Regions from separate parts of the Kitasatospora sp. NPDC058965 genome, predicted to be linked through region 1. Evidence: predicted binding sites of a transcription regulator. Region 1 holds the regulator's gene; the other holds the start of a gene.

What was found. Region 1 encodes HrcA, which represses chaperone genes, less so after heat shock. Its sites were predicted from a motif close to TTNGCACTCNGNNNNNCNGAGTGCNAA; they were not measured.
Region 2: a site for HrcA is predicted at 2,603-2,629, ahead of groES (co-chaperone GroES). Genes of this name have one in related genera too.

Annotation. Positions count from the first base shown of each region.
Region 1 covers NZ_JBHYKG010000001.1:28,358-32,663, forward strand. The annotation lists gene ACFW1A_RS00145 (PDZ domain-containing protein) at 1-722, opposite strand, end outside; gene ACFW1A_RS00150 (16S rRNA (uracil(1498)-N(3))-methyltransferase) at 783-1,532, opposite strand; gene dnaJ (molecular chaperone DnaJ) at 1,563-2,702, opposite strand; gene hrcA (heat-inducible transcriptional repressor HrcA) at 2,795-3,811, opposite strand; gene htpX (zinc metalloprotease HtpX) at 4,218-4,306, shown strand, end outside.
Region 2 covers NZ_JBHYKG010000086.1:23,543-27,848, forward strand. The annotation lists gene ACFW1A_RS16840 (WD40 repeat domain-containing protein) at 1-203, opposite strand, end outside; gene ACFW1A_RS16845 (YncE family protein) at 230-1,321, opposite strand; gene ACFW1A_RS16850 (methyltransferase domain-containing protein) at 1,396-2,568, opposite strand; gene groES (co-chaperone GroES) at 2,773-3,078, shown strand; gene groL (chaperonin GroEL) at 3,195-4,306, shown strand, end outside.

The DNA of each region.
Region 1 (4,306 bases):
AACCCTGCCGCGTCGGGAGCGCCGTGGGCCCGCAGGTCGGACCCGTCGGGCCGGCAGGAGTAGAGCCGCCCGGTGCCCTCGTGGTCGCTCAGGAAGGCGACGCGGTCCCCCACCCACATCGGGGACTCGACGTTGCCGTCCAAGTCGGCGTGCAGCCGGGTGAACGCGCCGCCGGTCTCGCCGATCCAGAGCTTGCCCGCGGTGCCGCCGCGGTAGCGCTTCCAGCGGGCCGGCTCCAGGCTGTAGGCGGAGAGCAGCAGCACCCGGTCCCGGTGCGGCTCGAAGGCCAGGCCGCCGACCGGGCCGTACGGCAGCCGGCGCGGTTCGCCGCCGTCCAGCGGCACCGCGAACGCCCAGGCCTGACGGCCCGTCGGCTGCCCCGCGCTGGTGATCGCGACCGGCTCGCCCTGGGCGGTCCAGGTGCGCAGCAGGGTGCGCGTGGTCGCCCCCCAGTGGGTCAGCCGGCGCGCCTCGCCGCCGTCCACCGGGGCCGCGTACAGCTCGGCCGAGCCGTCCCGGGTGGAGGTCCAGGCGATCGTGCGCCCGTCCGGCGAGAACCGCGGGTGCGCGGCCGGGGCCCGGTCGGCGGTCAGCCGCCAGGCCCGCCCGCCGTCCAGCGGGGCGAGCCAGACATCGTCCTCGGCGACGAAGGTCACCAGATCACCGTGCAGGTGCGGGTGGCGCAGGTAGGCGCCGGCGGGGATGCTCTCGGATTCCGTCACCGCGTCAGGTTATGCACCCGGCCACCGCGCCGACCACCGTTTACCGCCGCTGACGTGCCGTCAGCCCCAGCGCCCGGTGCGCGCCAGCAGCACCGCGCCGGCCGCCACGCCGGCGGTGGAGGTGCGCAGCACCGAGGGGCCGAGCCGGTACGGCCGGGCGCCGGCCGTACCGAAGGCGGCCAGCTCCTCGGGGCTGATCCCGCCCTCCGGGCCGACCACCAGGACCAGGTCGCCGGTCGCCGGCAGCGCGGTGGTGGCCAGCGCCTCGGCGCCCTCCTCGTGCAGCACCCCGGCGAAGGCCGCGCCGGTCAGCAGCGGCAGCAGCTGACGGGTGGTCACCGGGTCGCGCACCTCGGGGAAGCGCAGTCGGCGGGCCTGCTTGCCGGCCTCGCGCGCGGTCGACCGCCACTTGGCCAGCGCCTTGGTCCCGCGCTCGCCCTTCCACTGGGTGATGCAGCGCGCCGCGGCCCAGGGGACGACCACGTCCACCCCGACCTCGGTCATGGTCTCCACCGCCAGCTCGCCGCGGTCGCCCTTGGGCAGCGCCTGGACCACCACCAACCGGGCGGCGGGCGCCGGCTCGGCGTGCAGTCCGGTCAGGGCGACGTCCAGCGCGTCCTTGCCGTGCAGCGCGCTGACCGTGCCGCGGCCGCCCAGGCCCAGGCCGTCGGTCAGGGTGACCGGCTCGCCGACCTCCAGCCGCTTGACCGCCACCGCGTGCCGGCCCTCCGCGCCGTCCAGCCGGACCACCACCCCGGGGGCGGCGGTGGCGAGGCGTTCGGTGGGCACGACGAAGACGGGTGCGGTCATGAGCGGTCCTGGAGGTGGGGTGGGCGGGCGTCAGCGCCCGTTGAACGCGTCCTTCAGCCGGGAGAACAGTCCCTGCTGCCCGGGCGCGAACTGCCCGGAGGGCCGCTCCTCGCCGCGCAGCGCGGCCAGCCGGCGCAGCAGCTCCTCCTGCTCGGGGTCGAGCTTGGTGGGCGTCTGCACCTCGACATGCACTATCAGGTCACCCCGACCGCCCCCGCGCAGGTGGGTGACGCCGCGCCCGTGCAGCGGGATCGACTGGCCGGACTGGGTACCGGGCCGGATGTCGACCTCCTCCAACCCGTCCAGCGTCTGCAGCGGCACCTGGGTGCCGAGCGAGGCCGCGGTCATCGGGATGGTGACGGTGCAGTGCAGGTCGTCGCCGCGGCGCTGGAAGGTCGGGTGGCTGGTCTCGGCGATCTCCACGTACAGGTCGCCGGCCGGGCCGCCGCCGGGGCCGACCTCGCCCTCGCCGGCCAGCTGGATCCGGGTGCCGTTGTCCACACCCGCGGGGATCTTGACGGTGAGGGTGCGGCGGGCCCGGACCCGGCCGTCGCCGGCGCACTCCGGGCACGGGGTGGGCACCACGGTGCCGAAGCCCTGGCACTGCGGGCAGGGCCGGGAGGTCATGACCTGGCCCAGGAAGGACCGGGTGACCTGGGAGACCTCGCCCTTGCCGCGGCACATGTCACAGGTCTGCGCGGAGGTGCCGGGGGCCGCGCCCTCGCCGCTGCAGGTGGTGCAGGTGACGGCGGTGTCGACCTGGAGCTCCTTGGTGGTGCCGAACGCGGCCTCCTCCAGGGTGATCTCCAGGCGGATCATCGCGTCCTGCCCGCGCCGGGTGCGCGAGCGGGGGCCGCGCTGGCCGGAGGCGGCGCCGAAGAAGGCGTCCATGATGTCGGAGAAGCCGAAGCCCGCCGCACCGGCGCCGAAGCCGCCGGCCCCGCCGCCGTTGGGCGAGAGCGGGTCGCCGCCGAGGTCGTAGACCTGGCGCTTGGCCGGGTCGGAGAGCACCTCGTAGGCGGCGTTGATCTCCTTGAACCGCTCCTGAGTCTTCGGGTCCGGGTTGACGTCCGGGTGCAGTTCACGCGCGAGGCGCCGGAACGCCTTCTTGATCTCGTCCTGCCCCGCGTCCCGTCGGACGCCGAGTACCGCGTAGTAGTCCGTGGCCACCAAATGCTCCGCTTGTTCCGCCTCTAGAAGTGCCTGCGCCTGCTGTGCCCGTCCATGATGGACGGCGGCCCGCCGGTCGGGCGGGCCCTGGCCTATGACTCGGCCAGGATCTGCCCCACGTACCGTGCCACCGCACGTACTGCCCCCATGGTGCCGGGGTAGTCCATCCGGGTCGGCCCGATCACGCCGAGTTTGGCCACGCTCTCGTCGCCCGAACCGTAGCCGACGGAGACGACCGAGGTGGAATTCAGCCCCTCGTACTCATTCTCCCGGCCGATCCGCACCGTCATCCCGCTGTCGGTCGCCTCGCCGAGCAGCCGCAGCAGCACGACCTGCTCCTCCAACGCCTCCAGCACCGGCTGGATGGTCAGCGGGAAGTCGTGCCCGAACCGGGTCAGGTTCGCGGTGCCGGCCAGCATGATCCGTTCCTCGTTCTGCTCCACCAGGGATTCGAACAGGGTGGAGAGCACGGTGGTGACGACCGGGCGGTCGACCGGGTCGAAGGACGAGGGCAGGTCCTCGACCAGCGCCGGCACGTCCGGGAAGCGGCGGCCGCCGGCCCGGGCGTTCAACCGGACCCGCAGGTCGGCCAGGGTGGTCTCGCGCACCGGGGAGGGGCAGTCCACCAGCCGCTGCTCGACCCGCCCGGTGTTGGTGATCAGCACCAGCATCACCTTGGTCGGGGCCAGCAGCACCAGCTCGACGTGGCGCACCGTGGACCGGGTCAGCGAGGGGTACTGGACCACCGCGACCTGGCGGGTCAGCTGGGCGAGCAGGCGCACGGTGCGCGCCACCACGTCGTCCAGGTCGACCGCGCCGTCCAGGAAGTGACGGATCGCCCGCCGCTCCGGCGCGCTCATCGGCTTGATCTCGGCCAGCCGGTCGACGAAGAGCCGGTAGCCCTTGTCGGTCGGGATCCGGCCGGCGCTGGTGTGCGGCTGCTGGATGTAGCCGTCCTCCTCCAGGCTGGCCATGTCGTTGCGCACCGTGGCCGGGGAGACGCCCAGGCTGTGGCGCTCCACCAGGGCCTTGGAGCCGACCGGCTCCTCGGTGCCCACGTAGTCCTGGACGATGGCGCGCAGCACGGCGAGCTTGCGCTCGTCCAGCACGTGGCCGGCGGCGCGCGGGGCGGCGGGCCGGGCCGGCCGGGTCGCCGGCGGGCGAGCGGCCCGGGGCGTACCGCTCGCCCCGGAGGCCGGCCCACGGCCGGTGGAGCCCGCGTCGGACACGGGTTCGTCGAACACGGCACGCACCTCCCTCTTCGCGCGTTGTCCAGGTACCGGGCCCTGCGCCGCCGGGTACTGTCCGTTCATGGGCTGGCACTCTGCTTACAGGAGTGCCAGAACCGTACCTGCCAGTGTACGGCCCGGGTCCGACCGCAGGAACGCCCCGTCCCGGGATGCCGCACGGATCACGTGTCGCGACCCGCCGGGGTGGTGCCCGGCGCCGGGCGAAGTGGCAGCATCGAAAGCAACTCGGACCGAGGCCTCGGTCCGGCGAGACGGAGGATCCCAGATGTCGGCTTCCGGCCCCCACACCCGATTCGCCCCCGACCGCGGCCTGACGACCCGGATGGTCGTCACCATGTTCTTCATCGGGCTGCT
Region 2 (4,306 bases), on a different contig from region 1:
AGCGCCACCCCGCCGCCGCTCTGCTGGGCCACCGCGTAGGCCCGGGTGCCGTCCGGGCTGACGGCGGTCGCCACCGAGCCGGAGCCGACCGCGACCACGCCCTCGGTGCCGGTGGCCGGCGTCGAGGCCGCGGCCCCGCCCGCGGCCAGGCCCAGCAGGGCCGCGGCCGCCACCGCCGCGGCGGTCCAACGGGTCTTGTTCACAAGAGACTTCACGATATCCCCCAAGGTCAGAAGTCGAAGATCTGCAGGCCGGAGCCGTTGTCGTCCAGGCCGGTCGCGTACATGGTCGCGCCGTCCGGGCCGATGGCCAGCCCGGAGAAGGTGGAGAGGTCGAAGCCGCGGACGTCCTCCGCCGCCACCTCGGTCCCGGTGGCGGTGTCGAATGCGAGCACCGCGGGGTCGTCGGCCGGGTAGGCGTCGGTCACGTACAGCCGGGTGCCGTCGGCGGAGACCACCGGGGTGCCGAGCTGGGCGTAGCCGGTGGTCAGGGCCAGCCGGGCGGTCACGGTGTCGTGGGCCGGGTCGATCCGCAGGGCGGAGCCGTCCGCGACGTCGTTGACGGCGTACAGCGCGGTGCCGTCGGGCGTCAGTGCCAGGCCGTCCATGTGCGCGCTGTCCGGGACGGTGCCGACCACGGCGGGCAGTGCGCCGCCGGTGTCCAGGTGGACGACGCCGACCTCGGTGGAGACGTAGGCGCTGCGGCCGCCCGGCCGGACGACGACGGAGAGCGCCCGGCCGCCGGGCAGCACCGTGCTGCCGGTGACGGTCCGGTGGACGGTGTCGACGGCCCACAGGCGGCCCTGGGTGGGCGCGGAGGTGCCCGGGGCCGGGCCGTCCTGCGCGACGTAGACCGTCGAGCCGTTGACCGCCAGGGCGCCGATCACGCCCGGGCCCCAGCCGGTCGGGCGCGGCTCGTCCGGCAGGGTCACGGTGCCGAGCACCCGGTGCTCGACCGCGTCGATCACGGACAGGGTCTGCCCGTTGACCACGTAGAGCCGGCTGCCGTCCGCGCTGAGCGCCGGGCGCTGGCGGCTGCCGTAGCTCTGGCCCAGGTCGACGGTGGCGACCGTCCGGTCGGTGACGGTGTTCACCACGTGCACCCGCAGGTGCAGGTCGGTGTCCTCGGCGACCGCGTAGGCGCGGCTGCCGTCCGGACCGAGCAGTGGGCCGCCGGGCGGCAGGCCCGTGCTGCCGAGCTCCACCAGGCCCTCGGTGCCGGACACCGGCGCGGCCTGCGCGACACCCCCCGAACCACCTAACAGCGCCCCCGCGGTGGCCAGGGCAACTGCCCAACGGCCCACCGTGCCAATCGAGTTCATATTCCCCTCCCCGATGGGCGCCGTCGAGCACGGCGCCCCGGGCAGGTTAGTGCACGATGGTGACCGCACGGGCGCTAATCGCGCACTGGTTGCCCGAGCATCATCAGCGGGCCGTGCTCGGTTCGGCTCAGAATCACCGTCAGGCTGTTCGGCCCGCTCGGCTTGAGCTGGCGGCGCAGCTCCTCGGGGGTGATCGCCATCCCGCGCTTCTTGATCACCACGGTGCCCACCGCGCGCTCGCGCAGCAGCGCCTTGAGCCGCTTGACCTGGTAGGGCAGCACGTCGGTGAGCTCGTAGGCGTGCGCGTACGGGGTGCGCACCAGGGTGTCCGAGGTGACGTAGGCGATCATCGGGTCGATCAGCGTGCCGCCGACCCGTTCGGCCACCTCGGCCACCATGTGGGCCCGGATCACCGCGCCGTCCGGCTCGTAGAGGTAGCGGCGCACCGGGCCGGCCGGCGGGTCGGGCAGCCGGCCGCCGGCCAGGCTGTGCGGGCCGGGCAGCAGGGTGGCCCGGTGCGGTTCGGCGGCCCCGGTGCCGAACCACAGCACCGCCTCCTTCACCTCGCCGTGGTCGGAGACCCATTCCGCCTCGGCGTCCGCGGGCACCGCGTCGTGCGCGATCCCCGGGGCCACCTTGAGCGCGCCGAGCCGGGTGCGCCGGCCCGCCTCGACCGCCCAGGACAGCGGCGGCGAGTAGGCGTCGGGGTCGAACACCCGGCCGCGGTCGGTGCGCCGGGCGGGATCGGTGAAGACGGCGTCGAAGCCGTCGAGTTCGAGCTCGGTGACGTCGGCCCGGCGCACCTCGATCAGGTCGGACAGGCCGAGCGCCGCGGCGTTGGCCCGGGCCACCGCGCAGGTGAACGGGTCGCGGTCGACCGCGAGCACCTCGATGCCGCGCCGGGCCAGGGCGATCGCGTCGCCGCCGATGCCGCAGCACAGGTCGGCCAGCCGGGTGGTGCCGAGCTCGGCGAACCGCCCGGCCCGCCACTCGGCCACGCTGCGCCGGGTGGACTGCTCGACCCCGTGCGGCGTGAAGTACATCCGCCGGGCGTCCGGGCCGAACTTCGCCTCGGCCCGCCGCCGCAGCTGCTCCTGGGCGATCGCGGCCGAGACCAGCTCGGCCGGGTGGTGCCGACGCAGCCGGGTGGCCACGGCCAGTTCGTCGCCGGGGGCCAGGCCGGTCAGTTCGGCCAGCAGCGCCTGGCCGCGCTCGGCCAGCAGTTCATCGAACGTCTCCACCCGCACATTCTCCCGGTAGCGGAGATCGTTGGGCGCGCCGTTGGCACTCTGGTTGACTGAGTGCTAACCGCGGCCTAAGGTCGTTCCTGGCACTCCCCCCAGGGGGAGTGCTAACGCGACGGAACGGGCCTGACCCCCGCGACGGCAGGCCGGTCACGTCGCCCACCTACCTGTTAGACAACCCCGTAATCTCCGAAGGGGAGCTCGGACGTGACCACCAGCAGCAAGGTTGCCATCAAGCCGCTTGAGGACCGCATCGTGGTCCAGCCGCTCGACGCCGAGACCACCACGGCCTCCGGCCTGGTTATCCCGGACACCGCCAAGGAGAAGCCCCAGGAGGGCGTCGTCCTGGCCGTCGGCCCGGGCCGCTTCGAGGATGGCCAGCGCCTGCCGCTCGACGTCGCCGTCGGCGACGTCGTCCTGTACTCGAAGTACGGCGGCACCGAGGTCAAGTACCAGGGCGAGGAGTACCTGGTCCTCTCGGCCCGCGACGTGCTCGCGATCATCGAGAAGTAAGCGTTCCGGCGGACCTGGCGGTCCGTCGTCCGCCCGCCCCGGATCCCGTCTTCGACAGGGGCCCGGGGCGCGGCTGTTGGTTCACGTAGCGCAGTTATCCCAAGGAAACGGACATCATGGCGAAGATCCTGCAGTTCGACGAGGACGCCCGCCGCTCGCTCGAGCGCGGTGTCAACAAGCTGGCCGACACCGTGAAGGTGACCATCGGCCCCAAGGGCCGCAACGTCGTCATCGACAAGAAGTTCGGCGCCCCGACCATCACCAACGACGGTGTCACCATCGCCCGCGAGGTCGAGCTGGACGACCCGTACGAGAACCTCGGCGCCCAGCTGGTCAAGGAGGTGGCCACCAAGACCAACGACGTCGCGGGTGACGGCACCACCACCGCCACCGTGCTGGCCCAGGCCCTGGTGAACGAGGGCCTGCGCAACGTCGCCGCCGGCGCCGGCCCGGCCGCCCTGAAGAAGGGCATCGACAAGGCCGTCGCCGCCGTCGCCGAGCACCTGCTCTCGGTCGCCCGCGAGATCGAGGGCAAGGACGACGTCGCCGCCGTCGCCGCCCTCTCCGCCCAGGACCCGCAGGTCGGCGAGCTGATCGCCGAGGCGATCGACAAGGTCGGCAAGGACGGCGTGATCACCGTCGAGGAGTCGAACACCTTCGGCGTGGAGCTGGACTTCACCGAGGGCATGCAGTTCGACAAGGGCTACCTGTCGCCCTACTTCGTCACCGACGCGGAGCGTCAGGAGGCGGTCCTGGAGGACCCGTACATCCTGATCAACCAGTCGAAGATCTCCTCGATCCAGGAGCTGCTGCCGCTGCTGGAGAAGATCCTGCAGGCCGGCGCCTCCAAGCCGCTGCTGATCATCGCCGAGGACGTGGACGGCGAGGCGCTCTCCACCCTGGTGGTCAACAAGATCCGCGGCACCTTCAACGCGGTGGCCGTCAAGGCCCCCGGCTTCGGCGACCGCCGCAAGGCGATCCTGGGCGACCTGGCCGTCCTCACCGGCGGCACCGTGGTCTCCGAGGAGGTCGGCCTCAAGCTCGACCAGGTCGGCCTGGAGGTGCTCGGCACCGCCCGCCGGGTGACCATCACCAAGGACGAGACCACCGTGGTGGACGGCGGCGGCGACACCGAGGCCGTGGCCGGCCGGGTCGGCCAGATCAAGGCCGAGATCGCCAACACCGACTCGGACTGGGACCGCGAGAAGCTGCAGGAGCGCCTGGCCAA